DNA from 3 places in the Halomonas citrativorans genome. Region 3 is predicted to be linked to each of the others. Evidence: predicted binding sites of a transcription regulator. Region 3 holds the regulator's gene; each other region holds the start of a gene.
What was found. Region 3 encodes sigma-54, which starts transcription at its own class of promoters, with help from an activator protein. Its sites were predicted from a motif close to TGGCACNNNNNTTGCTNT; they were not measured.

Region 1 (10,235 bases), on a different contig from region 3:
TTTCCAGCGCGCGACGCGCCTGTTGCTGGCCGCGTACATCGGCTAAATCGGCCATTGGCGTGGTGGTTTTTACTGAGGCGGGCAGGCGGTGGGGCGAGATTTTCTCCTGCCCGAGTAGGTGAGCAACGACCTGCCAAAGCGTATCCGCTGGCAGTACCGGCAAGTCACCGGCCAGCGCGGCCTCATCGGCGCAGGCGCGAGGGATGATCAGAGCGTTCCCGGCCCGGCGCGCTGCCAGGGCAAAAGGAAGCATACCGGGTACGGCGCGTAGCTTGCCGTCCAGTGCCAGTTCGCCCGCACACTCCATACCTTCTAGCGCGTCTACTGGAATCTGGCCGGAGGCCGCAAGAATGCCGAGTGCGATGGGCAAATCGAACCGGCCGCCCTCCTTGGGAAGGTCCGCAGGCGCCAGGTTCAGCGTAATCCGCCGGGTGTTGGGGAAATCAAACCCGGCATTAACCAATGCGCTGCGCACCCGCTCGCGGCTCTCTTTTACCGCCGTTTCGGGTAACCCTACCAGCGTAAGCCCCGGCAAGCCGTTGGCAAGATGTACTTCTACATGGACGGCTGGCGCATCCAGGCCCACGCCCGCACGCGTGGCCACAATCGCTAAGGTCATTGTGCTTCCTCGCTAGTTGCCTAATTTTACTTGGCGCTAGCGGTTAACTTAACGCAACTAAGAAAACTTTGATAGCAGGCAGGGCTTTCAGCGTTACGATCCTGGCGAGAATATCGCGCGAAGGGCGTGCATTATTTCTAACGGGGGGATGGCTGGTGGCGTGAAAAGTCGTCCAGGCCGGCAGTCAACACGCGAGCAAAGCGCTGGGCCGAGGGCAGTGCGCCAAAGCTCCACACCGGTGGCAGGCGCAAAAGGTTGCCGCTTTGCACAATGGGTATCTGTTGCCACAGGCCGCTTTCTGCCAGCGCTTCTTCTACGCCGGTGGGCAACGGGTCAATAATTACCAGCGTCGCCTCTGAATAGTGGGCAAGCACTTCGATACCCGTTAAGGTGAAACCCCAGGCGTTGGTGGGTTGGTCCCAGGCATTGTCCAGGCCAAGCTGCTCAAGCACCGCATTGTAAAGGCTGTTATCCCCGAAGATCCGCACATGGCGTGCATCCATAAACTGCACCATCAATAGCGGTGCGGTGTCAGGTTGCGCTTCACGTAGTGATGCCATTAGCGTCTGTGTGTCGGCAATTAATTGTTCTGCCTGGGGCTGTCGCTCGGTGAGCTCACCCAGTTGGCGCGTTAATGCCTGGATTTCCTGCCAGGTATCGGCACCGGGGGAGTAAAGCGGAATGGAGGTTACCGGTGCGATGCGCTCCAAACGAGGCGTGAGTGCAGCAAACATCGGCGAGATCAATATCTGCTCGGGAGCCAGCTGGGCCAACAATTCAAAATTGGGCTGGGTGCGCAGCCCAAGGTCGGTCACACCTTCTGGAAGTCGCGGCTCGCCGACCCAGTCGTAGTAGTCCTTCTGTTGGGCCACGCCGCTGATCGGCGCGTCGATAGCCACCAACGTCTCGGCAATGGTCCAATCCACCGTGGCAAACTGGGCATGGGCGCTGGTAAACGCTAGCAGGCTGGTGAGCAGAAGCGCGGCTCGGGCGAAAGAAAGCGTCACGGTACGGCGCATGAGGAAGAGCCATTTTGAAAGAAGAGCTGTATTTAAACGATAATCTTTCTTGCTTGCAACGCCGTGCAAGCTTGTCGTTAGCTAAACCCCGACGACGTGTGGTTAAACAGGGTGACGGGGCTCAGCGGCTCTCTTAAGTGTTTAGAAACGGTAGTGAACGCTTGCTGTAATCCCGCGCTCAGCGCCAAAGTAGCAGTAATCTAGTGAGTTGCATGACGCTACGTAGGATTTATCCAGTACGTTGTTGACGTTAAGGCGGGTTTCGACGCCGTTAACGCCCACATGGCTGAGGTCGTAGCCGATGGTGGCATCGACCAGCGTGTAGTCGGGTACGGTTTCGGTGTTTGCGCGGTCTGCGGCGATATCCGCGTAATGCCTCACACCAACACCTACATCCACGCCGTTTAGCCAGCCGCTGTTTGCTTCATAATGTCCCCATGCCTGTAGCTGGTGCCGGGGCGAGTAAATCGCGTTGTTGCCCTGGTTGCCGTCGTCACTTTTAGCGTAGGTAATATCGGTAAAGCTATAGCCTGCTTGAAGCGAGAGCGTTTCGGTCAGTTGGGTCTGGGCCTCCAATTCAAGTCCTTGGGATTCAATTTCGCCCACGGCGCGGTAAGGGTCAGAGGGCTGCTCTTTGGTGGCTACGTTTTCCTGACTGATATGGAAAATGGCCGCGCTGTACTGGTTGGCGCTACCGCTGGGTTGATACTTCACCCCGGTTTCCCACTGCTCGCCTTCCATGGGCGAGAGCAAATCGCCGCTTTCATCCACAAAGCTTGTGGGAGTAAACGCGGTGGAGTAACTCAAGTAAGGCGCTACGCCGTTATCGAATAGATACACCACGCCCGCACGGCCGCTAAGTTGAGTATCGTTTAGCGAGCTTGAATCGTCGGTATCCTTGTTCGTGTTATCAATGCTCACCCAGTCATAGCGTCCGCCCAGCGTGAAGCGCCAGTTGTTGAGTGCAATTTGGTCCTGTAGATAAACACCGGTCTGTTCAATGTTATGTTGTTCCCGAGTAGGAGCATAAAATGCGACGGGATCACTGCCATAAACGGGCTCAAAGGCGTTAATGGGCTGGAAGGCACCGGAAGGCCATGACACGTTGTTTTCGCGCTGCTGATAGTCCACGCCAAAGAGCAGTGTATGCGCCATAGCACCGTTATCAAATCGAGCTTCAAGCTGATTATCGATGGTCCATGCTTCAAGGGACTCGTCGCTGCCGGAGTAATAGCGGGTTAATTCGTTGGAAGCGGGCGATGTCCAGCCAAAGCCATATACCTGATTAAGTACTACGTCCGAATTCAGGTAACGCAGCATCTGACGGCCAGTGACCCGGTCATTAAAGCGGTGCTCAAGCGAGTAGCCGAACATACGCTGGGTGCGCTCGTAGGCGTCGTAATCTTCTTCGCCGTCAAAGAAATTATTGCTGATTTTACGCCCGTTGCGGGGTATTACGGCACCTTCATAAGGTACGCCGGAGTGATAACCGCCTTTCGGTTCATCCTGCAGGTAGGCTTCAACCGTCAGGCTGGTGTCGTCGGTCATGTCCCATGTCAGGCGTGGGGCAATGGCAAAGCGCTGCTCTTCGGCGGGCCCGAACTGGGTGTCCGCACCGCTGGCGATACCCGTTAAGCGAAATGCTATGCGCTGCTGCTCGTCAATCGGCCCGGTTAGGTCGAACGCGGCGCTACGCTGGTTATTGTTGCCCACTTGCAAGCGCAGCTCGCCGCCTTGCTCAAACTCAGGACGCTTGCTGTTCAGCGCTACCATGCCGCCCGGAGAGGCGCGGCCATAGAGCACGGAGGCAGGCCCGCGAACGACTTCGATGCTTTCCAAAAACCAAGGGTCGATACGCATCGAACTGTGGGAGTTAGCATCGCCCATCACTTTCAGGCCATCCAGAAACGTGTTGCTTAAGCTGCCATCGGAAAAACCGCGCAACACTAAATAGTCGAAGCGGTTTGAAGCGCCCACCTGATTGGAGTAAACGCCTGGCGTGTAGTCGGTTGCGCGCTGGACGGTCGTTACGCCACGCTCTTCCATCTGCTGCTGAGTAATGGTTGACACACTTTGCGGGGTCTCGATAAAGGGCGTTTCGACTTTGGTAGCCGCCTGCTGAGCAGTGACGGTGACCGTCGTTAACTGCTGGGCATCATCCGGTGATGGTTGGGCATAGGCAACAGTTACCGAGCCCCCTGCCAAGGCAATGGATAATGCAAGTTGACGATAGTAAAAGCGGTGTGGGCACATAAACATGACAATAAGTCTCTACTGTTTGTAATAATGAGAATTATTGCTTTTTAAGGGCCTGTTGAGCTATGCCATATGCTAAATCAGCTATGCGTAACGCCAGCGTTGGTGGCGCGCATCTTATGCTCTGGCCTTGCCGATTACTTCTGTGGGCGCGATACCGAAGAGGCGCTTAAAGGCTGTCGTAAAATTGGTGGCATGACGGTAGCCGCAAGTATGTGCTGTCTGTTGAACGCTATAGCCTTTTTCCAGATAGCTATAGGCTTGTTGAAGCCGACACTGGCGTAGATGATCAAAAATTGAGCAACCGTAAAGTGCGCTAAATTTCTGCCGCAAGCTGCTGGGGCTCATCGCTGCGCGACGAGCCAGGTCGCTTAGGCAGTAATCGGTCATTGGGTTATTACTTAGCTCTGTATGCAATTGAGCAAGCTGTTCACGTTCACGGGCCTTCATGCCTCGTGCCGATTGAGGCTCCCTGGCAGGCGGCGTGGGTAAGCCGTGCCCAAGAAGCTGTAGGGCAAGCCCTTGCCAAACTAATGAATGCCGCCAGTGATCCAGTGGCGTCTCGCAGGTCGCGCTTAGTTGAGCAAAAAGTGTGGAAGGTGGCGCCCAGGCATGCAGCTGTGGTGCTTGCGCGCTAGGCAACGCGTTAGGAATCGTGGCCAGTACCGCAATATTGAGAGTACGCAGCTGTGGCTGCGCCGGCTGTTCAACAATCAGCGGTGCCTGGGGGGTAAAGTGAACGCAGAACCCCTGCCCCGCGCCGATGGTTAGCCGCTTCTGGCCTTGGGTAATGTCAATCCAGCCCTCTATAACAACGCTTAGAAACCAGGGTATCGTCTGTGTGGAACGTGAGGCGTAGCGTTGGCGTACTTCAAGGTCGGAGAGGGTGAGATGCAGCGCAGAAGAAAGCGGCAAATCACTCACGCTGCCTTGGGCAATCGGGTCGTCAATTCCCTTACCGGCATACAGGTAATCAATACCGAACGTTTGGCCCAGTTGGCTAAGTGTCGATGGCGTTAACGACGTAAAGGTTGGCATCAATAGGGGCCCTGCGGCTTGGTAATCCAGTGATCAACCCAGCGAGAAAACGCCGCCCAAAAGAGCGACGCTTGAAAAGAGGAGCGGTTCGTGGGTTATCCAGAGAACGCGTAAATCATCGTGATCCTACCATCAGTAGATTAAAACGCAATGATAGGTGTTCTCATTTTGGTGGCGGCAGGCGTTACCAGCACTGTGCTTACGTATCGCTTTTCTTATCGTCGTTCAGTGTGCTGCTGGCAGCCGGTTTTGGGGCAGCGGGCGCATCCGTATCGGCGTTGGGCTGAGCGCTTTCAGTGGCCTTAGTGGCGACTGGTAGGTGCTTCTCAGGCTGACTCGCTTCCATCGTAGCTTCCAACTGCGCTACTTGCCTCTCCAGGGCTTCTACCCGCGAACGCGTGCGCTGTAGAACGTCCATCAGGATATCGAAGTCTTCCCGCGATACGAGCTCCAGCCGATCAAAGGCACCACGAACCACCTGTTGAACGCCTTTCTGAATATCTTCCGGCGCTTGTGACGCATTTTGTAAGCGGTCGCCAATCTGTTGTGCCAAACGGCTAATACGATCCTGGGGCGTCATGGTTCTCTCCTTAAATAATGATGCTTTAAAAGTGGGCACTATTTTAAGGATACGCAACCCGCCGCCAGTACGCATGTATTGCGTATGGCATTGGTGCATTTATTCGTTTATCTCGTTGCCCAGTCATGGTGCGCCAACCGTTCGCGTCGGTTCTTTTTTGGTGCAATCGGTTGCGCCCTACGCCTTTCGCGATCTTAGGGTGTGCGTAAAAGCGCCTTATGTTTTGTTAAGTCACTAAAAATTAATAAGAAATTAGCTAATGGCACGGTATGCGCATTAGTAGAGCATCGCCATTTTCAGCGGCAATGCCGCTAGCTATCTAGCAGGACTTATCCAGCAGGAGAGATATGGGATGAAACTCATCACCGCCATCATTAAGCCATTCAAACTTGACGATGTCCGCGAAGCACTGGCCGACAACGGCGTGCAGGGCATTACCGTGACAGAGGTAAAAGGTTTTGGGCGTCAGAAAGGGCATACCGAGCTCTACCGGGGTGCTGAGTACGTGGTCGATTTTCTGCCCAAGGTAAAAGTAGAAGTAGCGGTTGACGATGCGCGCCTGGAAAGCGTGATGGATGCCATTTGTAATGCCGCTAACAGTGGAAAAATCGGCGATGGCAAAGTATTCGTCACGCCGCTCGACGATGTTATCCGAATTCGTACCGGTGAACGCGGCGTTGATGCCGTTTAAACAGGGGCTTACCGGGCTACTTCGTAGTTCAACGGGGAACTAACAAATGAACGAACTGGCTGATCTGAGCTACGCGCTCGACACGTTTTACTTCTTGATGTGCGGTGTATTGGTCATGTGGATGGCCGCAGGCTTCTCCATGCTTGAAGCAGGCATGGTGCGCGCTAAAAACACCGCTGAAATTCTGACGAAAAACATCGCGCTGTTTGCGATTGCCTGCACCATGTATCTGCTGGTGGGGTATCACCTCATGTACTCCAGCGGCGAAGGCGGCTTCTTGCCAAGCCTGGGCTTTCTGCTGGGTACTGAGAACAGCGTCGATTCAGTGCTGGCGGGTGGCGAAGATGCGCCGTACTACTCCATGCGCGCTGATTACTTCTTCCAGGTTGTCTTTGTGGCTACTGCCATGTCGATTGTTTCCGGAGCGGTCGCTGAGCGCATGAAACTATGGGCCTTTTTGGCCTTCGCTGTGGTCATGACCGCCTTTATCTATCCGGTTTCTGGCTACTGGACCTGGGGTGGCGGATGGCTGAGCAGCGTGGGTTACTCGGATTATGCCGGTTCGGGTATTGTTCACATGGCAGGCGCTGCCGCTGCTCTGGCAGGCGTGCTGATTCTGGGGCCGCGTAAAGGCAAGTACGGTAAAGATGGCGCTATCCATGCCATTCCCGGTGCCAACATGCCGTTGGCAACGCTGGGGACGTTCATTTTGTGGATGGGTTGGTTCGGTTTCAACGGTGGCTCTGAGCTAAAAGTCTCGGATATCGAGTCGGCCAACAATGTCGCCCAGGTGTTTGCCAATACCAATGCGGCGGCCGCTGGTGGTGTGATTGCCGCGCTGGTCCTGGCCAAACTGTGGTTCCGTAAAGCGGACCTGACCATGGCGCTTAACGGCGCGCTGGCAGGCCTGGTGGCGATTACCGCTGACCCGCTCTCGCCAACGGCATTAGGTGCCACCATTATCGGTGCGGTGGGCGGTGCCATTGTGGTCGTAGCGATTGTATCGCTTGATAAGCTCAAGCTGGATGATCCGGTCGGTGCAATTTCCGTTCACGGCGTGGCGGGTATTTGGGGGGTATTGGCGGTGCCTATCACCAATGATGGCGCGTCCTTTAGTGCTCAAATGATGGGTATTGCCGGTATCTTCGGTTGGGTATTCCTGACAAGCCTGGTGGTCTGGTTGGTGCTGAAAGCCATCATGGGCATCCGGGTGAGCGAAGAAGAAGAGTATGAAGGCGTGGATATCGCGGAATGTGGTCTTGAAGCCTACCCTGAGTTTAGCGTTAAGAAATAAGCATAATACTAAGCAAGTGAGCTGGCGTGCTCCTTATGGCCTTCCTTTCGAGGAAGGCCTTTTTATTCTCCGCCTGTAGCGGTGTATGCTTAGCACCAGAGGTGGCTGGCTTTCGCCGCACCCAATAGACAAGACAATGGCCACCAAGCTAGAGGATGTCGCAATGAAATTGATCTCAGCCATTATCAAGCCGTTTAAGCTTGATGACGTACGCGAATCGCTCTCCGATATCGGCGTGCAGGGCATTACTGTCACAGAAGTAAAAGGGTTTGGTCGTCAAAAGGGCCACACGGAGCTTTATCGTGGAGCTGAGTACGTGGTGGATTTCCTGCCCAAAGTGAAGCTGGAAGTCGCTGTCGATGACGATATGGTTGAGCAGGTAATTGATGCGATTACCCAAGTCGCCAACACGGGTAAAATCGGCGATGGTAAAATCTTTGTGATGCCGCTTGAGCAGGTCATTCGTATTCGTACCGGCGAAACGGGTAAAGACGCGGTTTAAGCGGGTGAAGGGTGAGTCGTGAGGGATAAGTAGTAAGTCATGAATCAAAGCCCTGCGGAGTATCTCCGCAGGGCTTTTTATCAGCGAGTGACGTATGAGAGGGCAGTGATCAGGTTCGACTATTCACACCTCGCCAATCCATCACTTCTCAACAAACGCACGCTCAATCACGTAGTCACCAGGCTCACCCATGCGCGGTGAGATATTCAACCCCAGCTCATCCAGCAGCGCGCTGGTGTCATCCAGCATTGCGGGGCTGCCACAAATCATGGCGCGGTCCTGGCGCGGGTCGATCGGCGGAAGGCCGGTATCCTCGAAGATTTTACCGCTGCGGATATGGTCGGTTAAGCGACCCATGGTATGGAACTCTTCACGGGTTACCGTGGGGTAATAGACCAGCTTATTGGTGATATCTTCGCCCAGATACTCGTGGGCAGGCAGCTCTTTGGTAATAAAATCAGCGTAGGCCAGCTCAGACACTTCACGCACGCCGTGTACCAGCACGACTTTCTCATAGCGCTCATAGACTTCCGGGTCCTGAATCAGGCTCATAAACGGTGCAAGGCCCGTTCCGGTCGAGAGCATATACAGGTTGCGACCCGGCAGCAGGTCGTCGCACACCAGCGTACCGGTCGGCTTACGGCTGACCATGATTTGATCGCCTACTTTCAGATGCTGTAAGCGTGAGGTCAGCGGGCCATCGGGCACCTTGATGCTGAAAAACTCAAGGTGATCTTCATAGTTCGGGCTGGCGATGGAGTAAGCACGCATTAGCGGTTTGCCGTTCACTTCCAGACCGATCATGACAAACTGGCCGGTTTTAAAGCGCAGGCTGCGCTCACGTGTAGTGCGGAAGCTAAACAGGGTATCGTTCCAGTGGTGAACGCTGAGAACTTCTTCCAGAGCAAACTTACTCATACCAATGTCTCCCTATAGCGATGCTGGCAGGAAATCACAGCATCTATATTCTTTAAAAGAATAAAAAATCATGAAATATGTTGTCATCAATTCTAAGTAAAGGTGGTATATCTGTTAAGCGAATTATATTGATAACACTTATCTTTAAAATCGATATAGGCCCTGTATGCACTATACCCTCCGGCAATTGGAAGTCTTTGTCGCGGTCGCTCAGCACGAGAGCGTCTCGCAAGCGGCGCGTGCGCTGGCCATGTCTCAATCGGCCACCAGCACGGCGCTTGCCGAGCTTGAGCGCCAGTTCGACTGCCAACTGCTTGACCGCATGGGAAAGCGGTTAAAATTAAATGCGCTGGGCTTTCAACTGCTGCCCAAGGCGGTAGCACTGCTTGATCGCGGCGAGGAGATCGAAGAGCTTCTTCGTGGCCAGCAGGGCGTTGGGGCGCTGGACGTGGGGGCCACACTAACCATTGGCAACTACCTGGCAACGCTTCTGATCAGTGATTTTATGCAGCGTTACCCCGGCAGCCGGGTGCGCCTTTCGGTGCGTAATACGCGCCATATTATTGAGGGCGTGCGCCAGCACTCGCTGGATCTGGGCCTGATTGAAGGCCAGTGCGATGACGAAATGATCATCAGCCAGCCTTGGGTTGAGGATGAGCTGTGTGTTTTCTGCTCGCCGCGCCACCCACTGGCGGGAAAAGAGCACCTCGAACTTGAACAGCTGCTGCGCGAAGACTGGATCATGCGTGAAGAGGGGTCAGGCACCCGCATGACACTAGAGCACGCCGCACGCCACCGGCGCAGCCGGTTTAATACGTTGCTGGAGCTGGAGCATACGGAAGGGATTAAGCGGGCGGTAGAGTCGGGGCTTGGCATCGGTTGTGTCTCGCGGCTAGCGCTACGCGATGCCTTCCGGCGAGGAAGCCTGGTACCGCTTCCCACGCCGGAGCTGGATCTAAAGCGTCAGTTCACCTTTATCTGGCACCGCCATAAATACCTCACCACGGGCGTGCGTGAGTTCCTGCGCCTGTGTCGTGAAATGACCGCAGGCGCTAAACGCAGTGACGATATTGAGCTGCCGCCGGTGCCTTAAGTGCTCAATGCTCGGTCACCGCGTTGGGCGAGTGCAATGCCAGGGGCGCTGATGCGTGCTGCGATAATTTAAAGCTGCCAATGGTGGTGGCTAAATGATCGGCCTGCTCTTTTAACTGCTCGGCGGCGGTGGTGGACTCCTCCACCATAGCGGCGTTCTCTTGGGTCATGCGGTCCAGTTCGGCAACCGCGATGTTGACCTGGTTGATACCGTCGCTTTGCTCGC
Region 2 (10,235 bases), on a different contig from region 3:
GGGATTTTTTTTAGTCCGTCGCTGCGTGCGGCAAGGCCGGTACGCAGATTCTCTTCTACGGTGAGTAGCGGAAAAATCTGCCGCCCTTGCGGTACAAAGCCAATGCCCAGCCGCGAGCGCGCTTCCACGGCTTTTTGGGTTAGCTCAACCGCTTCGCTGCTCGCCTGGTAGCGCAACTGGCCACTTTTTACCGCCACTTCGCCCATGATGGCTTTCATCAGCGTGGTTTTACCCACTCCGTTGCGGCCCATCACGCAGGTGCACTGGCCAGCGGGTACGTCCAGGTCCAGATCCCATAGCGTATGGCTTTCCCCATAAAACTGGTTGAGCTTTTCAATTGCCAGCATCAGGCAGCCTCCTCGTCGTCAGCACCCAGGTACACTTCGACTACGTTGGGGTCGCTTGAGACCTGATCCATGCTGCCTTCGGCCAGCACACTTCCTTGGTGAAGCACGGTCACCTTGCGGGCAATTGAGCGCACAAAACCCATATCGTGTTCCACGACGACCACCGACTGCTTACCCGCCAAACCGGTCAGCAGTTCGGCTGTACGCTCCATTTCCTGCTCGGTCATCCCCGCGACCGGCTCATCCACCAGCAGCAAGCGAGGGCGCTGCATCAGCAGCATGCCAATTTCCAGCCACTGTTTTTGACCATGAGAGAGGATCCCGGCGGGCTGATAGCGCAGTGGCACCAAGCCGATGGTTTGCAGCACTTCGTCGATGCGGTCCTTGATTTCGCCGGTCATGCGCGCCGTTAGCGTGGGCAATATTCGTTTGTCAGTCGCCATGGCAAGCTCCAGGTTTTCAAACACGCTTAGCGCTTCAAACACCGTGGGCTTTTGAAACTTGCGCCCGATGCCGAGGCTCGCGATCTCCGGCTCGTTCATATGAAGCAAATTATGGCGGCTGCCGAACCAAACGCTGCCCTCGGTGGGCCGCGTCTTGCCGGTGATGATATCCATCATGGTGGTTTTACCCGCGCCATTGGGGCCGATAATGCAGCGCAGTTCGCCGTCATCGATGGTCAAGTTGAGGTTGTTGATCGCCTTGAAGCCATCAAAGCTTACCGTGACGTCTTCCATATACAGAATCGGGCCATGGCGAACATCAACTGGCGAGGCGTCTGGCGCCATAAAGTCAAACACCCGGTCGCGGGCTTTGAGTGATTGCAGCAAACTCATACGATAGCCTCCTGAGTACCCGCGCTGTCTGATGTAGCGGCACGGCGGCGCTTACGCAGAAGCCCCGCCACGCCTTTGGGTAGAAATACCGTCACGAGAACAAACATCGCGCCCAGGGCAAACAGCCAGGCATCGGGCATTACCCCGGTAAAGATGGTCTTGGCGTAGTTGACTAAAATCGCACCGATGACCGCGCCATACAGGGTGGCCCGCCCGCCAAGTGCAACCCAGAGTACGATTTCGATGGAGAACAGCGGGGAGAACTCGCTGGGGTTAATGATGCCCACCTGAGGCACGTAAAGCGCACCGGCCAGCCCCGCGATCATCGCGGAAACCACAAACACAAACAGCTGAAAGCGCTCCACCCGGTAGCCGATAAAGCGCGTACGCGCTTCAGCATCCCGTGTGGCCACACACACCCGGCCCAGCTTGCTGGAAACAATCGCCCGGCACAGGATATAGCTCAGCGCGAGTGCGACGCCGGTGGCCAGGAAAAGCCCCAGACGTGTGTCGTTGCTGCGTAGGTTAAAGCCTAAAATCTCGCGAAAATCGGTCAGGCCGTTGTTGCCGCCAAAGCCCATTTCGTTACGAAAGAACGCCAGCATCAGCGCAAAGGTAAGCGCCTGGGTAATAATTGAGAGATACACCCCGGTAACCCGCGAGCGAAACGCCAGAAAGCCGAACACCAGTGCCAGAAGCCCCGGCGCCAGCAGCACCATGGCAAACGAGAACCAGGCCATATCAAAGCCCTGCCAGTACCAGGGCAGGCTGTCCCAGCTCAGGAAAACCATGAAATCCGGCAGCTCCGGGTGGCCGTAGGTGCCCCGGTCACCAATCTGGCGCATCAGGTACATGCCCATGGCATAGCCTCCAATGGCAAAAAATGCGCCGTGGCCCAGGCTTAAAATGCCCAGATAACCCCACACCAGATCCACCGCAACGGCAAGCAGCGCATAGCTTAAGTACTTGCCGAACAGGTTAACCGTGTAGGCGTTAACGTGCAGCGGGCTACCTTGAGGCACCACGGTATGCAGCACCGTGACGAGCAGCAGCGCAGCCAACAACACGCCCAGGAAAATCTGCGTGGCGCGCTCGCCAAACGGGCGGGTGAGCCAAAACTGGCTTGATGGTGACGGGGTTGTTGAAAGTGACGGTTTTGAAAAAGATCGTGTCATCATGGGTTAGCCCTCCGCAGCCCGGCCCTTCTGCGGGAAGAGTCCACGCGGGCGTTTTTGAATAAACAGGATGATAAACACCAGTACGATAATCTTGGCCAGCACCGCGCCCGCCCAGGGCTCCAGCACCTGGTTGATCACGCCCAGCGACAGCCCGGCCACCAGCGTCCCCCACAGATTGCCCACACCGCCGAATACCACCACCATGAACGAATCGATGATGTAGTTCTGGCCGAGGTTCGGCCCCACGTTGGTGAGCTGGGAAAGCGCGACCCCGGCAAGCCCGGCAACCCCCGAACCCAGCGCAAACGTCATGATATCCACACGTGTCGCACGGATGCCCATGGAGCGTGCCATGGCGCGGTTCTGGGTCACGGCACGCACTTCAAGCCCCAGGCGCGTGCGGCGCATAATCAGCATCAACGCGGCGAAAACGACCAAGGCAAAGATGAGCACCACCATGCGGTTAATGGTTAGCGACAGCGCATCGTTGATCACCAGCGAGCCGCTCATCCACTCAGGGGTAATCACCGTGCGGTTAAGCGGTGAGATGCCGGTGCGTACCAGCTGCTGCAGAATCAGGCTGATACCGAAAGTGGCGAGCAGCGTTTCCAGCGGGCGGCCTTTCAGAAACTGAATAACGCTGCGCTCAATCGCGACACCCACGAGGGCGGCGACCAGAAAGCCGGCCGGGATGGATAGCACCAGCGCCAGCCCCGGCTGGCCGGGCAATAGCTGCTGCATCATCCAGGTAGTGTAAGCACCCAGCATCATCAGCTCGCCGTGGGCCATGTTGATCACACCCATCACGCCAAAGGTAATCGCCAGACCAATGGCGGCCAGTACCAGTACCGACCCCAGGCTCAAGCCAAAGTAGAGCGTTTCAACCCCACGGTTGATTTTCAGGTTCTGTTCCACGCTGACAAGCGCGGCGCGGGCGGCATCCGCAACTACCGGGTCGTCGCCATTGGCTGCGCGGTTCAGAGCCACCCGAGCACGGGGATGCAGGCTGCCGGTAAGCGCCTCGACGCCGGCCATTTCTCCCTGCTCGGCGCGATAAATCGCCACCGCCTGGCTTAGCCGGGTGCGCACCTGACTATCGTCTTCTTCCAGTATCAGTTCATTGATCGGTTCGACCAGCTCGCTGTCCACTTCGCCCAGCAGTCGAGCGGCGGAGGTGCGGCGGCGTTCCAGATTGGGCGAGTAGAGATCCACCACGGCAATCGCACTGCGCAGCTGGTTACGCAGGGCGTTATTGATGCCCACGCGGTCCAGATCGCGACGTGACATTTCACCCAGCGGTTCATTCGTCAAGGCGTCTGCCACCGGCCACTCGCGGCCACTGTTATCGAGTACGACAACAAATTGACCATCGTCGGCACGCTGCAAGCGGCCATCCAGCAGGGCCTGCAGCCAATCACGGGCGCGCTCGTCGTCGCTTTGTAAAATGGCGGTGATGGCCTCGCCTTTATCGCGGTAAGAATCAACATCCAGTGCGTCAAGAAGCGCAAGCGCAGCGGTATCATTAGGTGAGGAATTGGCGGTGTTTGTTTGTGCCTGCGCGGTGAGGGTGACCCCCAACAGCAGGCAGCAGAGCATCGCCAAGGAAAGGAAACGCCTCATAGGGTTCTTCCTTTGGTTATCCAGGTGAGAAGGTAGCGTGCTCCTTGCCGCGCCGGGGCGCGGCAAGGGAGATGTTTTAGCGCAGTTAATTACTCGGCGAGTGCCGCTTCGGCTTCTTCAGCGGCGGTGCTGCCACCGCACGAGCCGTTCACGACGTTAAAGTTGCCGCACTCCATGGGCTTGCGCCAATCGGCAATCAGATCACGCGAGCCGGGCAGGTAATCAGACCAGGCATCACCCGCTACCGTTGAGGGCGTTTGCCAAACGATGTCGAACTGGCCATTGTCCTGAATTTCACCAATCAGCACTGGCTTGGTGATGTGGTGGTTAGGCATCATCGCCGCATAGCCACCGGAAAGGTTGGGTACGGTCACACCGATGATGGCGTCTTTTACCGAATCGACATCGGTAGTACCCGCTTTACGCACCGCTTCGGCCCACATGTTGAAGCCAATGTAGTGCGCTTCCATGGGGTCATTGGTGACGGTTTCTTCGTCGCCGGTGTAATCGATCCAGGCGTCGATAAAGTCGTAGTTATCGTCGTTATCGACGCTCATAAAGTAGTTCCAGGCAGCCAAGTGGCCCACCAGCGGGCCGGTATCAATACCGGTAAGCTCTTGCTCGCCAACCGAGAAGGCGATAACCGGAATATCGGCGGCGTCGATCCCCTGGTTAGAAAGCTCGGTATAAAACGGCACGTTGGCATCACCGTTAATCGTCGAAATCACGGCGGTCGGTTTGCCCTCTTCACCAAAACGACGGATTTCTGACACGATATTCTGCCAATCGGAGTGGCCGAACGGTGTGTAGTTGACCATGATGTCTTCTTGCGCAATACCGTGCTCATCCTTAAGGAAGGCTTCGAGGATACGGTTAGTGGTGCGCGGATAAACGTAGTCGGTACCGATCAGCGCAAAGCGCTCAATGCCGACTTCATTGATCAGATATTCAACGGCAGGAATGGCCTGCTGATTAGGCGCCGCCCCGGTGTAGAACACGTTTTCTGATGACTCTTCGCCCTCATACTGCACCGGGTAGAACAGCAGGCCGTTTAACTCTTCGACCACCGGCAGCACGGCCTTACGCGATACCGACGTCCAGTTACCGAAAATGACATCAACCTCTTCCTGGGCCAGCAGTTCACGGGCACGTTCGGCAAACAGCGGCCAGTTAGAGGCCGGATCAACCACTACCGCCTCCAGTTGGCGGCCCAACAAGCCCCCAGCGTCATTTTGCTGCTCAATCAGCATCTCGACCGTATCCTTGAGAACGGTTTCACTGATCGCCATGGTGCCGGACAGAGAGTGCAGGATACCGACCTTGATCGGGTCGTCGTTCTGATCGCCGCTTTGGGCAATGGCCTGGGCGCTTGCACCCATCACTGCGGCGGCCAGTAGAGAAGTAATAAAACGGCGAGAAAGGACATTGTGATGTTGTATGGCCACTTGAATCTCCTTGCACCCTTTATAGCTGGGGCTTGTTATGAGGGCTTCGCGACCGAGCTGACTGCCATTACGCGTGATTATTATGGGTACGGCATCGACTCGGTACGTCCACGAGGACTTAGCCACTAGCATTTGCAAGGGGTGCGCCACATTGAAACAAAAGCTAGTATTAACTTTTAAATCAATTGCTTGGATATATTTAAAAAGCTACCATTCTGATCTTTTGCACTGCGGTAGCGCGTCCATGCATTTGCGGCGCACACTTCTTATGCACCAGGACGACGCTTTGCACCAACAGTGCACGTTAAGGCTTCAGATACAAAAAAACGCCCTAGGAAACTCCAGGGCGTTTTGGATTAGAGCTTGAAAGAGCACTTAAAGAAGTACCCAAAAAGTACTTAAAAAAGCACTAAAAAATGCTTATTCGGCAGCCGCTGCCGCCCGCTTACGACGCTTTTTCAACAGCGGTAAGCCAAGCGACAGTAACGCGATTACCAACAGCGAGAGTGAAATCGGCTTATCAATAAACGTCGTCCAGTCACCGCCGGAGATCTGCAGCGCACGGCGCATGGACTCTTCCATGATATTGCCCAGAATCAACGCCAGGATCAGCGGGGCCGCCGGGAAGCCAAACAGGCGCATGCCCAGGCCCAGCAGGCCAAAGCCCAACAGCAGCAGCAGGTCAAACACGCTAAAGCTCATGCCGTAAACGCCGATCATGCAGAAGATTAGAATCAGCGACAGCAGCAGCGGCTTGGGGAGGTCGAGAATTTTGGCAATCAGCGGAATCAGCGGCAGGTTCAAGACCAGCAGGAAGATGTTGCCGATATACATACTGGCTACCACGCCCCAAAACACGTCCGGGCGTTGCTCAAGCATCATCGGGCCAGGTGTAACGCCCATCACCAACAGCGCGCCCAGCAGTACCGCCGTGGTGCCCGAACCCGGTACACCCAACGTCAATAATGGTACAAATGAGCCGGTACACGCCGCATTGTTGGCGGCTTCAGGAGCTGCCACCCCTTTAATGTTGCCCTGACCGAAGGTATTACCATCTTTGGCAATACGCTTTTCCATGCTGTAGCCCAGAAACGAGCCAATAGTGGCGCCAGCACCAGGCAAAACGCCGGTGAAAAAGCCCAGTACCGAACTGCGGCCAACCGGTCCGGCGATCTCTTTCACTTCAGAACGGGTTAGTTTTAGCGAGCCAATCGCATTGCGTGGCGTCTCTTTACCGCCCCCGCCACGCAGCAGCATGTAGAACACCTCAGCGAGCGCAAAAATACCCAGCGCGACCACCAGGAAATCAATGCCGTCAAGCAACTGCGCCGAACCAAAGGTAAAGCGCTCAGTACCAGTTTGCATATCGATGCCGACAATCGAGATCATTACCCCGACAACCGCGGCGATTAAGCCTTTTACCAGCGACTTATCAGACAGCGACACAACGGCGGTCAGGCCCAATACCATCAGGGCAAAATATTCAGCCGGACCAAAGCTAACCGCCACCTTGGAGAGCAACGGAGCCACCAGCATCAAGAAAATGACCGACACCGTGCCGCCCACAAAAGATGAATAGGCGGCTATGGCAAGCGCTTTACCCGCCAGCCCTTTCTTGGCCATGGGATAGCCGTCAAACGAAGTAGCCACCGTGCCCGCCACCCCTGGCGCATTAAGCAGGATGGATGACGTGGAGCCACCGAAAATAGCCCCGTAATAAACTCCCGCCATGAGAATCAAGCCAGAAGATGGCTCCATGGCAAAGGTAATCGGAATCATCAAGGCAAGTGCACTGATGGGGCCTAACCCCGGCAGCATGCCAATAATCGTGCCAGCAAACACGCCGGCAAAAACGTAAGCGATATTGATCGGCTCAAGCGCGATGCCAAAGCCGTACATAAGATTATTCAAGGCATCCATGAGAGTTACCCTCTTAAAGACCTGCTAAAACGGCTTGTTTAGAAAGGCAAAACGCCCGTCGGTAGATACACATCCATGACCCGTGTCATGGTGAGATAGAGGGCTAATACCACTCCCAACGACGTGGCAATGTTGACTATTAGGCGGCGATAGCCGTAGTAGGCAGTCAACCCTACGCATAGCAGCGTGGAAGCCAGGACAAATCCTAACGGCACTAGTAGCAGCGCATACGCTGCAATCGCCAGTGACGTGACAATAACGCGCGCCCAAGGCGTCAGCAGCAGCGGGCCCTGAGTGGCTTCTTCGTCAATCTCATCTGCGCCGGCTATCGCGCCAGGTTTTTCAAAAAACAGAAAGGCCGCCAGCAGCAGCAGAGCGACACCTAATACCTTGGGGAACAGGTCAGAATCGACCGGGCGTGGCAACGGAAACGTAGGCACTTGCCACGCCATGGCCAAATAGGCAGCAGCGAAGAGCGCCAGTACCACCGCCAGCCACTGGTTGGTATTCAATTTAGTCATTGGAATTCTCCGGGAGCACACGCCCAGTCGTTTCGGACAGGGACGTCACGAACAGACGCACCCAGCGGCACATTGGCCGCTGGGATAACACAGCATTGCTCTATAGGGTGTTTATTGGCGCAGCAGGCCAAGGTCGCTCAGCACGCTGCTGAACTGCTCTTGCTGCTCATCAAGGAAGACACCAAATTCTTCGCTGTTCTGATAGGCATCGATCCAACCTAACTGGTCGCTTGCCTGACGCCAGGCATCGGTTTCGAGCATTTCAGCGAACAGATCTTCGTAGTAGGCAACTGCTTCTTCGGGCATATCCGGGGTGCCCATCACGCCACGCCAGATGTCGAAGGTGTAATCGATACCTTGTTCCTGGTAGGTCGGCACGTCAGCTAATCCACCGCCCAGACGCTCTTCGGAAGATACGCCCAGGGCGCGCAGTTGACTGCCCTCACCCAGTTGGCCCACCGACTCACCCGCACCGGTAATGACCGCTTCAATATGCCCGCCCATCAGGTTGGTCATGGCATCGCCACCGCCTGAGAACGGAATATAGTTAATGCTTGAAGCATCAAGGCCAGCTGCCGAAGCAAGGCCTGCGACAGAAATATGATCCATCGAGCCCGGCGCACTGCCGCCGCCCACGCTCAGGCGGGGATTCTCTTTGAGTGCCGCAAACAGATCGTTAAGATCCTGATATTCAGAGTCTGCGGCTACCAGAATGATCGAGTAATCGGTATTGATGCGTGCCACCGGGGTGAAGTCGGTGTGATCGTAGCGCGACGCACCGGCAAGCGGAACCAGAATCACTGGTGGGCTAGTAGCAAACAGTTTGTGTGGGTTACCGCTATCACGAGCGATTTGCGCCCAGGCCACCGCACCACCACCGCCAGGTACGTTGATTGCGGCAAAGTTCTTGTCAGCCAGTTCTTCTTGCTGAATAACACGCGACATGGTGCGCACCAGCGTATCCCAGCCGCCACCCGGGTTGGCGGGGGCAACGAACTCAATCGATTTGCTCGGCGTCCACTCCTGAGCCTGGGCAGTGACACTCATACCCGCCAGAGCGGCCATCGGTAGGGCAATTACGGCTAAGCGCTTCAAGGAAAGCGAGGTCATTTGGCGTTCTCCACATATATATGTTGTTGTGTGGTCCACTGTTATTATTTCGTGGTTACGCCGCGAACGTTAGAAGAGGTCGCCCCTTGCCGACAAGTTTGTGAACATAAAGAACAAAAAGTGCATTGTGAGCGTTTTGTTCATTATGCTCACGCACTGGGTTTATAAATAGGGCTTGTAAATAGAATTTATAATGTGTCCATCCACTCCCGGCCCCGCTCAAGTAGGCGATAGCGGCGCTCGGGACGCCCCACATCGCCATAACCTAGCTCAGCAGCCACGCTCTGCTCGGCGACCAGAAATTCCAGATAGCGGCGGGCAGTCGAGCGGCTTGCGCCCATGGCTTTAGACACCTGCATCGCCGTTAGCGGCAGCGACGAGATCGTCAATGCGTCGATCACGCTGCGCAGCGTTAATCGATCAATCCCCTTGGGCAAACTGCCCACCGGCGTGCGGGGGCTGGCGTCAGGCATCAAGCGTGCCAATACTTGATCCAGCTCATCCTGGTTCATTTCATTTTGATTGGCCAGCGCTTCGCGCTCACGCTGAAAACGCATGAGCGTCTGGTGCATTCGAGAGGCTTCGATGGGCTTGATCAGGTAGTCAAAAACACCACAGCGCAGCGCTTCACCGATGGTGTCGACCTCGCGTGCAGCGGTCACCATCACGATATCCACATGCACATAGTCGCGCCGAATGGCCCATAGAAGCTCTAGCCCCTCTACATCCGGCAGATAGGCATCCAACAAGATCAAATGGATATGGTCAGCATGCTCGGCCATCAGGGCTTTGGCTTCGCTGCCATTGCGCGCCATACCCACTACGTGAAAGGCATCACTTTGCTCAATGAAGGTCTTGTGGATGTCGGCGATGCGAAAATCGTCTTCGACAACCAGAATGCCGTATTGGGTTGCAGGCATGCTCACTCCTTTTACGGGCGTCATTATTATGCTTAGGGCGCATCAGGTTCAGCGCACAGTGAGCGGTCCAGCACTGCAATAAAGCAGGCGCCGCCCAGCTCGCTCTCTTCAAGCGTTACGGCACCACCATGCTGTCGGCAAAGCCTTGCCACCAGCGCCAAGCCGATGCCGCAATGCTTGCCCGCTTTAGTAGAAAAGCCTTCCTGGAACACCGACTCGGCATGCTCGGGGAGTACGCCTGGACCATTATCCTCTACTTCAATCAGCAACTGCTCACCCAAATCAGTGAAAAACAGTCGTACGCTGGGCGCGCTGCTATTAGGGCCGTTAAGCGCGGC
Region 3 (10,235 bases):
ACGCTTGCCAGCACCGGCACACCTGCTTTTTTTGTTCACCCTGGCGAAGCTAGCCACGGCGATCTGGGGATGATTACACGCAACGACGTGGTCCTGGCGCTTTCAAACTCCGGAGAAACCGCCGAAGTGACGGCGCTACTGCCTCTGTTAAAACGGCTAGGCACACCGTTAATTAGCATGACAGGCCGCCCTGGCTCAACACTTGCCAAACATGCGGATGCTCACCTGAACAGCGGTGTTGAGCGCGAAGCGTGCCCTCTGGACTTGGCCCCCACAAGTTCCACGACGGCCGCCCTTGCCCTAGGCGACGCGCTTGCCGTTGCGCTACTTGAAGCACGCGGATTTACCGCTGATGATTTTGCCTTATCGCATCCCGGTGGCAGCCTGGGAAAACGACTGCTATTGCGCGTTAAAGACCTTATGCATAGCGGCACACGCTTGCCGCAGATAGCACTAGGCAGCCCGCTGCGTGATGCGCTCTTGGAGATTACCCGCCAGGGGTTGGGATTTACCTGTGTTGTCGACAGCGAAGGGCGACTTGCAGGTGTTTATACCGATGGCGACTTACGCCGCACCCTCGACCAGTTTCATGATCTGCGTAAAGTAACCGTGGACGATGTAATGACCCGACCCGGCAAACGCATTGGCCCCGACCTACTGGCCGCCGAAGCGGTGCGCATCATGGAAGACAGCCGTATTACTGCGCTAGCGGTCGTCGATGACGAACAGCGCCCCATTGGGGCGCTCCATATGCACGACTTGCTTGCCAGCGGCGTTATCTAACCATTTTACCCAACAGTTTACTGACAAGGAGTCCCTATGGCCCTCCCCACTGCGCTACTTGACCAGCTTCGCCATGTGCGACTACTTGCCCTTGATGTTGACGGTGTGCTCACCGATGGACGGCTATACTTTCAGGCCGACGGTATCGAGATCAAAGCCTTCCATACACAAGACGGCCATGGCTTAAAGTTGCTTAAACGTGTGGGCATTCATGTGGCGTTAATTACAGGACGCGACTCCCCCATGGTGAGCCAGCGTGCTGCGGCGCTGGGAATTAACCTTGTCCACCAGGGCTGCGAAGATAAGCTCACTACTTTGAAAGCGCTGTGCGAGCGCCTCAATCTGAACCTAAGCCAGGTGGCTTACTGCGGCGATGACCTGCCTGATCTTGCGCCTATCAAACGCGCAGGCGTTGGCATTACGGTCCCCAACGCACCCGATTACATGCATACCCACGCTGACTGGATTACCGACCGCTTGGGTGGTCACGGCGCCGTACGTGAAATTTGCGATACATTACTTGAAGCGCAGGGCCACTGGAGTACTGTTCTTGAGTCGTATTTGAATGGTCGCGTGTAATGTTTCAAAGAACCAAGAAACGCGTCGGGTTAGCGGCCCTGGTGGTCGCTTTAGGGGGGCTGCTGGTATGGCTGGACCCACGCGGCCCGGAAGACCGGCCCGTTGACGAAGAAGCGCAGGCTGAAGAGCCTGGCCACGTGCTGGAAAATGCCGAGATCACGCTGTTTGGTGAAACAGGGCATATCCAGCAGTCGCTGGCCGCGCCTTTATTGGTTTACATACCACAAAGCACCCTGGCCGAAGTCACTCAACCCGAAGCGACGCTGTTTGATAGTGATAACCGAGAGTGGCTCGCTCACGCCAACGAAGGCGTTCTGAACACGGCCACCCAAGCGCTAACACTGTCTGGTGATGCACGGCTTCTGGCGCCTACAGAAGGCTGGCAGCTTGATACTGAGTTATTACATTATGATGGGGTAGCGCGTCATGTCTGGAGTGAGGCGCCCGCCGTGTTTCAGCAGCCACCTCAACGAATGAGCGCATCACGTATGGATGTTTGGCTTGATGATAGCCAGGTCCGACTAACCGATAACGTCCGCGGCCATCACCCCCCCGCAACACAAAATCCTTAGGAGTCGCTATGAACGCTTTTATTCGCACCGCGCTTTTCGCCCTTGCGGTGCCGCTATCGGCAGCGGCCCAGACAAGCCAAGCCCCCATTGAAGTAGAAGCCGACCAGCTAGACCTTGATCAGCGTGCAGGCACTGCCGTTTATTCAGGCGATGTCAATATTCGCCAAGGCAGTATGCAGCTACGTGGTGATCGCGTTGAAATTATCCGTAACGACGCGGGTGAGCTTTCTCGCGCTATTGCCACCGGAGAGCGCGCCTATCTACGCAATCAACTCGATGATCAGGACGCGCCGATGGAAGGATGGGCACGCCGCGTGGTTTATCACGTAGCAGAGCGGCGTGTAGAGCTTATTGACCAGGCCGAACTGACCCAAGCGGGTGATCAGTTTACCGGTGGCCGCCTGGAGTACTTCATTGACCGCGAAGTGGTGCAGGCACGCTCCGATGTAAACGGTAGCGAGCCGCAGCGTATTCGTATGACGCTTCAGCCAGCGCAATAGGAGTCAACCATGTCTATTGCGGAAGCACCGCCCATAAAAACTCTTTACGCCAATCACTTGGCAAAAAGCTATAAGCGCCGCCGCGTGGTTAAAGACATTAGCCTGGAGATTGCTCAAGGCAGCGTGGTAGGCCTGCTCGGCCCTAACGGCGCGGGTAAAACCACATCGTTTTATATGATTGTGGGTCTGGTGAAGTCTGATGCGGGTACGGTGCGTATCGACGAGCAAGACTTAACCCGCGTTCCCATGCACGAACGCGCGATGGCCGGCATTGGCTATCTACCCCAGGAAGCGTCTATTTTTCGCAAGCTATCGGTTGCGGATAATATTATGGCGATTCTGGAAACCCGCAAAGATCTGGACAGGGCAGGACGAGAGCAGCGGCTTGAGGCCCTGCTTGACGACTTTCATATTACCCACATCCGTGACAACCTGGGCATGAGCCTTTCCGGCGGCGAGCGGCGACGCGTCGAAATTGCCCGTTCCTTGGCCACAGAGCCCGCGTTTATCTTGCTGGACGAGCCATTTGCAGGTGTCGATCCCATCTCGGTTGGTGAAATCAAGAGCATTATTCGCGCCTTAAAACAGCGCCACATTGGCGTGCTAATTACTGATCATAACGTCCGAGAAACACTGGATATTTGCGATATCGCCTATATTGTCGGTGACGGCCACATTATTGCTGGCGGCAGCCCTCAGACTATCCTTGATAACCAAAAAGTGAGGGAAGTTTACCTGGGTGCTGATTTTCGCTTATGAATTTAATTTCACCGCTAAACAGTGATCTGCAGTAAAAATTTTATCAGTGGCATGCTTATTGCACTTGCACAACAACATGACTCGCACTAGGGTGAAGCTTTCCGATTAACGAGTGGTTCTCAGATGGTCATGAAAGCTTCTCTCCAATTGCGTATCGGTACGCAGCTGACCATGACACCTCAGCTGCAGCAAGCGATTGCACTGCTACAGCTATCGACATTGGATCTACGTCAGGAAATTCAGCAGGCACTGGATGCCAACCCAATGCTGGAGCAGGAAGACGAGTTCGGCGAGCAGGCGACCGTCGAAACACCTGACGAGGAGTGGTCAGAAAGCATTCCCGAGGAACTGTCTGTCGATAGCGACTGGTCTGATACTTACCAGGACATGGGTAGCTCTGGCAGCAGCGAAGGCCCCGATTTTGAACGCCAGGCCGCGGGACAAAGCCTGCATGGACATCTCCTTTGGCAGCTGGCGATGACCGACTTTACGGCTCGTGAGCAGCTAATCGCCGAAAGCCTGATTGATGCACTGGACGCCAATGGCTACCTGACGCAGCCGCTCAACGATATCCGCGATGGGTTACGTGCTCAGAGCATCGAAGGTCTCAGCCAGCGAGAGATGGAGACCATTCTGATGCGTTTACAGCAGTTCGAGCCAACGGGCGTCTTCGCCCGTGACTTGCGCGAATGTTTGATGCTTCAGCTAGCAACGCTCCCCGACGACACGCCCCTACTGGTTCCCGCGCGCCGATTGGTTCGTCAGTTTCTTGAAGCGCTGGGCAAAAATGACATGCGCCTATTAAAGCGCCGCCTAAGCCTGGACGATGAGCAGCTAGACGATGTGATCGGTCTGATCCGAAGCCTGGACCCACGCCCAGGCAGCGCTTATGGCGTCACCGACGATAGCTATATCACGCCCGACCTGGTCGTACGTCATGACCATGAAGGCTGGCACCTGGAGCTTAACCCTGAAGCCCTGCCCCGGCTGCGTATCCAGCCCGACTACGCCAGCTTAATCAAGCGTGCAGACAAGAGTCAGGATAACCAGTTTTTAAAAGAGCACTTGCAAGAAGCGCGCTGGCTAATCAAAAGCCTGTCCAGCCGCAACGACACGCTTCTACGCGTAGGGCGCGAGATTATCACTCGCCAAATCGGTTTTTTAGAGCACGGTGAAGAAGCGATGAAGCCGTTGATTCTTGCCGATATTGCCGAGGCGGTTGAGATGCACGAATCAACCATTTCTCGGGTCACCACACAAAAATATATCCATACCCCACGGGGCGTATTCGAACTCAAGTACTTTTTCTCAAGCCAAATTAGCGGGCAGGATGGCGCAGACAGCCACTCAAGCACCGCGATTCGCGCCCGGCTTAAAAAGTTGATTCAAGATGAGCCTCCCGGCAAACCTCTTTCGGACAGTCGTTTGGTGACATTACTGGGAGATGGCGGCATCACAGTGGCACGCCGTACGGTGGCGAAATATCGTGAGTCGCTGGGCATTCCCTCATCAAGTGAACGTCGTCGTTTGCGTTAGTCGTTACAAGAGAAATGGCAAAACTCGCGACAGGGGCTTTGCAACACCGTAAAAAGGGTTACAATCGAAATTCAGTCCGATGGATAAGGAGCACGTCAATGCAAGTAAATATCACGGGTCATCATGTAGAACTGACTGACGCCTTGCGTGACTACGTTAATGAAAAACTTGAACGCATCGAACGTCATTACGACCACATCACCACGGTACAAGTCACCTTATCTATTGAGAAGGAGCGCCAACATGCCGCGTGCACCCTTCATGCGGCAGGCGCCGACTTACATGCCGACGCCGAAGATGTCGATATGTATGCCGCTATTGACGCCTTAGCAGACAAAATTGATCGTCAACTCGTTAAGCACAAGGAAAAAGCACAAGCTCGCGCCCAAGGCGCTGGCGTGCGTTAATTCAATGACGTTGGAAACCATCCTCCCCCCGGAGCGCGTACTTTACGACGTGCCCGGGGGCAGCAAAAAGCGGGTGCTGGAGTTTTTCAGCACCTTTATCGCTCAAAATACACCCAGTCTGGATAGCCAGGAAGTTTTCAGCCGACTGATCGGCCGGGAACGTCTTGGCAGCACGGGGATCGGTAACGGCGTCGCCATCCCCCATGCGCGCAGCCCACATTGCGTTACGCCTATTGCGGGTTTTTTAAAATTATCAGAACCTATTGATTTTGATGCTATTGATGGCGACCCGGTCGACCTCGTCTTTGTGCTGCTGGTTCCCGAAGAGGCTGACGACACGCATTTGTCGCTTTTGGGCCAAGTGGCCACCATCATGAATGATGCGAGCACACGCCAGGCATTACGCAAAACCAGCAGCCAGCACGATTTGCTTGACCTGCTAATGGGCAAGATTCGCGAACAGGCCGCTCCATAATCGCCCATAACGACTAACACATTTTCATGCGTTATCCCTTTTATACGTTCAATCAGAGAGAGCCACTATGCAACTGGTGATTATTAGCGGCCGCTCTGGCTCTGGCAAATCAATCGCATTACAAGCGCTGGAAGATATTGGCTATTACGCCATTGATAATCTCCCCGCCATGTTGCTTGGTTCTTTGGTTGACGAACTCCGTGACGAGGGTGAGCGCACGCATCTAGCGGTCAGTATTGATGCCCGCAACCTGCCAGCGGCGCTTGAGCGCCTTCCCGCACTGCTTGAAGAGCTGCGCGCGCGGCCTATAGATTGTCAGGTTATCTATCTAACCACCGATTCACGTATTTTACTGGAACGCTATTCTGCGACACGGCGACGCCATCCGTTAACGCGCAACAGTGATATGACGCTTGAAGAGGCGATAGAGAAAGAGGAAGAGACGCTCAACGAAATACGTGATTTGGCCGACCTGCGGATTGATACATCACGCTTATCGGTCCACGACCTGCGTCGGCGCATTTCAGACCAGGTAGCCCACCAGCGCAAAGACCAGCTAACACTCACCTTTGAGTCGTTCGGCTACAAGCATGGCGTACCCATGGATGCAGATTTAGTCTTTGATGTACGCTGCCTGCCCAACCCTTATTGGGACCCAACGCTACGCCAGTACACAGGACGTGATGCCACGATTATTGCGTTTCTGCGCGGCTACCCGATTGTCGAAGAGATGAGCCATGATATTCAGGCAATGCTTGAGCGCTGGCTGCCTGCTTACCAAAATAGTCAGCGCAGCTATATGACGGTGGCTATTGGCTGTACCGGCGGGCAGCACCGTTCTGTGTATATTGCCGAACAGCTGGCGCAAAAGCTGGCACCGCTCATCGGCGAAGTCCAGTTGCGTCACCGAGAACTGGAGCTGCAATACACGCTACGAGGAACCCGGGCAGAGCCACCGACGGCTCCTCCATTTTCCGAGTAGACGCCCAGCCCTACGTAAACGCTTATGCCTAATGACACCACTCGGAAAAAAGGAACCAGGGTGCCAGAAAGAACCTTAACGCTTACCAATCAGCGCGGCCTACATGCCCGCGCCGCCACAAAACTGGTGAAGTGCAGCCAGCACTACTCCGCCAGCATACAGGTGTATAAACAGCAGCAAATGGCTGATGCAGCCAACATCATGTCGCTATTGATGCTGGCCGCACCCTGCGGCACCCAACTGCGGATTTGTGCGGAAGGCGAGGATGCCGAACAAGCGCTTGATGCAATCCAAGCGCTGTTCGACGCCCGCTTTGACGAAGATCAGTAGTGCGGCTTTTTTAGCTACCGGCGACGGTCATCGCATCCACTAACCAGCTGCCCGTATGAATGCTGCCGCGCGTATCGATATCACTTCCGATACCGACAAGGCCTGAGAACATACGCTCAAGGTTTCCAGCGATGGTAAATTCTTCAACCGGATACTGGATTTCTCCATTCTCGACCCAGAAGCCCGCCGCACCACGCGAGTAATCCCCGGTTACGCCGTTCACGCCTTGGCCCATTAGTTCGGTAACCCAAATGCCTCGACCCATCGTTTTAAGCAGCGCATCACGCGTCTGCAAGGGTGCGTCTAAACGCACGTTGCGGGCACCGCCAGCATTCCCCGTGGTTTGCATGCCCAAGCGACGGGCACTGTAGGACGAAAGCATATAGCTTGCGATACGCCCCTGTTCGATAAAGCGGTTATTACGTGTCTGTACACCTTCTCCATCAAACGGCGTACTGGCGGTCGCTCCTATTTCCATAGGGCGCTCTTCCAGACTAAACCACTCAGGAAATAACGGCGTGCCCAAACGGTCACACAAGAAAGAGGATTGGCGATACAGCGCACCACCCGCCAACGCGCCCAATAAATGCCCAACCAGACCACTAGACAGCGAAGGATCAAACAGAATGGGAAAGGTGCCAGTTGGCGGCCGCTTGGCACCTAACCGGCGCAGCGTACGGGCCGCGGCCTCGCGCCCTACTTCACTCGGGTCGCGCAAATGCTGTGGATTACGCGCAGAGGTATAGTCATAGTCCCGCTGCATACCGCCTTCATCCTGAGCAATGAGCATGCATGAAAGGGAGTGACTACTGCCTTTTTGGGTACCTAAAAAACCATGGCTGTTAGCATAAACCCGTACGCCCTCACCGCTTGAAAGCGACGCGCCTTCTGACTGACTAATACCCTCAACGTCACGACCCGCCTGCTCGCAGGCAAGCGCAAGGTCGATTGCTTGCTCAGTTGTCAGCGCCCACGGGTAATGAACCTTAAGGTCCGGCAATTCGGTCGCCATCTGATCGGCATCCGCCAAGCCAGCCACCGGGTCTTCACCGGTATAACGCGCAATGGCTAATGCTTTCTCAACCGTTGCTTGAATCGAGGCACTGCTGGCGTCACTCGACGATGCACTTCCTTTGCGCTTGCCGACGTAAAGCGTGACGGCAATGCCCTGGTCTCGTGAAAGCTCAACCGTCTCCACATCGCCCAAGCGCACGCTAACGCCCACGCCCTGATCAACGCTTGCGCCCACTTCCGCCGCATCGGCTCCCAGGCGCTTGGCCAAGGTCAACGCCTCTTCTGCACGCGCGGTTAACAGTGCCTGCTGCGAGGATGCATCAAATGCCTGTGCCATATAGCCTCCTTTTTCGTACGAATCTCATCGCCGAATCAATGTTCTTGTCGCAGCCTGATATAATGCTGCCAACGAATCTTGTCTGTGAGCCTTACTATGCCGAAGAAACGCCCCGAGCCCCTTGATACTCAAGAACCCGAAGAGCGCCCCAGCAAGTCGCAGCTCAAACGCGAAATGCATGCACTCCAAGCGCTCGGCGAAACCTTAATCGCCATGAAACCTGCTGAGCGTGCCCGCTTTCCTCTCTCCGACGACATGCTGCGCGCTATCGAAGAGACCTCTCGTATTCGCTCCCACGAAGGGCGCCGCCGTCATATGCAGTATGTCGGCAAGCTGGTTCGCAAAGAGGACCTGACCGCGATTCAAGGTGTCTTTGACTCAATTGAGCAGGAAAAAGAGCAGCGCGACCATGCCTTTCATCGTCTTGAAAAGTGGCGGGACCGGCTTATTGGAGAAGGCGATCCTGCCGTTGACCAGTTTATGGCAGACTATCCCAACGCGGATCGCCAAGCGCTACGTCAGTTAGTGCGCAACGCTCAGCATGAGCGCGATCAGGACAAACCACCCGCCAGCTCGCGTAAGCTGTTCAAACTTCTCCGCGACACGCTGGCGCTTTAACACTTACGAGGACTGCGTACCGCCAACGGTTAGCTCATCCAGTTTTAGTGTGGGCTGACCCACCCCAACCGGTACGCCTTGACCCTCTTTGCCACACACGCCAATGCCTGTATCCAGCGCCATATCGTGGCCGATCATGGAGACACACCCCATCGCCTCCGGCCCATTACCAATCAGCGTGGCGCCCTTAACGGGAACCGTAATGCGACCATCCTCAATCAGGTAGGCTTCGCTGGCTGAGAATACAAATTTGCCCGAGGTGATATCCACTTGGCCGCCACCGAAGCTAACGGCATAAATACCTTTTTTGACGCTTTTGATAATATCCTCGGGTGCATCCTGGCCTGCCAGCATGACCGTATTGGTCATGCGCGGCATGGGTAAATGCGCAAACGACTCGCGGCGAGCATTACCGGTTGGCGCCATGTTCATTAATCGGGCATTCAGCTTGTCCTGCATATAGCCAGTAAGAATGCCGTCTTCGATCAACGGCGTGTTTTGCCCGGGCGTGCCCTCGTCATCGACACTTAACGAGCCGCGACCATCAGCAATCGTGGCATCATCGACCACCGTCACACCCTTGGCAGCGACGCGTTGCCCCATACGACCCGAGAATGCCGAACTGCCTTTACGGTTGAAATCACCTTCCAGCCCATGGCCGACGGCTTCGTGCAGCAAAATACCCGGCCAGCCAGAAGCCAGTACCACCGGCATTTGCCCGGCTGGCGCATCGACCGCTTCAAGATTGACGAGCGCTTGGCGTACGGCCTCTTTTGCGTATCGCTCGGCAACACCTTCATTACGCAGGCGAGCCATGGAGTAGCGTCCGCCACCGCCTGCACTGCCGCGCTCTCTGCGGCCATTTTTCACGGCAATTACGCTAACGTTAAAGCGCACCAGCGGGCGAATATCCGCGGCCAAAGTGCCATCACTGGCACGCACCAGAACTACTTCGTAAGTGCCTGAAAGCGAGGCGCTTACCTGAGAAACGCTAGGGTCAGCCGCGCGAGCGATGCGATCAGCTTCTTTTAGCATGGCGACCTTCTCTTCAGCAGTCAGCCCCGCTAAAGGATCAACACCAGCGTAAAAAGGGGCCACTGAAACCGGCTTAACGGACTGCCCAGGCAAGCGCTTGCCACTACGCACAATGCCTGAGGCCGTGCGCCCGGTATCGATCAGCGCATCCGCACTAATCTGATTGGAGTAGGCAAAGCCGGTTTTTTCTCCGGCCAGGGAGCGGACGCCCACACCGCCATCAATGTTGTAGCTTGCCTCTTTTACCTCACCATCCTCCAACACCCAGCCCTCTGTCCAGGTGCGCTGAAAGTAGAGATCGGCGTAAT

Region 1: a site for sigma-54 is predicted at 5,773-5,790, ahead of INT20_RS14045 (P-II family nitrogen regulator). Genes of this name have one in related genera too.
Region 2: a site for sigma-54 is predicted at 5,558-5,575, ahead of urtA (urea ABC transporter substrate-binding protein). Genes of this name have one in related genera too.

What each region holds. Positions count from the first base shown of each region.
Region 1 is NZ_JABUYX010000018.1:47,187-57,421, reverse strand. It holds partial or broken gene INT20_RS14070 (YifB family Mg chelatase-like AAA ATPase) at 1-619, opposite strand, end outside; gene INT20_RS14065 (ABC transporter substrate-binding protein) at 757-1,638, opposite strand; gene INT20_RS14060 (TonB-dependent siderophore receptor) at 1,780-3,897, opposite strand; gene INT20_RS14055 (helix-turn-helix transcriptional regulator) at 4,012-4,932, opposite strand; gene INT20_RS14050 (accessory factor UbiK family protein) at 5,132-5,512, opposite strand; gene INT20_RS14045 (P-II family nitrogen regulator) at 5,865-6,203, shown strand; gene INT20_RS14040 (ammonium transporter) at 6,250-7,497, shown strand; gene glnK (P-II family nitrogen regulator) at 7,661-7,999, shown strand; gene INT20_RS14030 (ferredoxin--NADP reductase) at 8,141-8,917, opposite strand; gene INT20_RS14025 (LysR family transcriptional regulator) at 9,084-10,010, shown strand; gene INT20_RS14020 (methyl-accepting chemotaxis protein) at 10,015-10,235, opposite strand, start outside.
Region 2 is NZ_JABUYX010000025.1:12,261-22,495, reverse strand. It holds gene urtE (urea ABC transporter ATP-binding subunit UrtE) at 1-347, opposite strand, end outside; gene urtD (urea ABC transporter ATP-binding protein UrtD) at 347-1,183, opposite strand; gene urtC (urea ABC transporter permease subunit UrtC) at 1,180-2,358, opposite strand; gene urtB (urea ABC transporter permease subunit UrtB) at 2,365-3,981, opposite strand; gene urtA (urea ABC transporter substrate-binding protein) at 4,071-5,360, opposite strand; gene INT20_RS15505 (tripartite tricarboxylate transporter permease) at 5,847-7,346, opposite strand; gene INT20_RS15500 (tripartite tricarboxylate transporter TctB family protein) at 7,385-7,867, opposite strand; gene INT20_RS15495 (Bug family tripartite tricarboxylate transporter substrate binding protein) at 7,979-8,977, opposite strand; gene INT20_RS15490 (response regulator) at 9,166-9,897, opposite strand; gene INT20_RS15485 (ATP-binding protein) at 9,930-10,235, opposite strand, start outside.
Region 3 is NZ_JABUYX010000001.1:185,611-195,845, reverse strand. It holds gene INT20_RS00825 (KpsF/GutQ family sugar-phosphate isomerase) at 1-783, shown strand, start outside; gene INT20_RS00820 (KdsC family phosphatase) at 820-1,362, shown strand; gene lptC (LPS export ABC transporter periplasmic protein LptC) at 1,362-1,934, shown strand; gene lptA (lipopolysaccharide transport periplasmic protein LptA) at 1,943-2,434, shown strand; gene lptB (LPS export ABC transporter ATP-binding protein) at 2,444-3,193, shown strand; gene INT20_RS00800 (RNA polymerase factor sigma-54) at 3,317-4,729, shown strand; gene hpf (ribosome hibernation-promoting factor, HPF/YfiA family) at 4,828-5,136, shown strand; gene INT20_RS00790 (PTS sugar transporter subunit IIA) at 5,141-5,611, shown strand; gene rapZ (RNase adapter RapZ) at 5,679-6,593, shown strand; gene INT20_RS00780 (HPr family phosphocarrier protein) at 6,654-6,923, shown strand; gene pmbA (metalloprotease PmbA) at 6,934-8,274, opposite strand; gene yjgA (ribosome biogenesis factor YjgA) at 8,371-8,892, shown strand; gene tldD (metalloprotease TldD) at 8,896-10,235, opposite strand, start outside.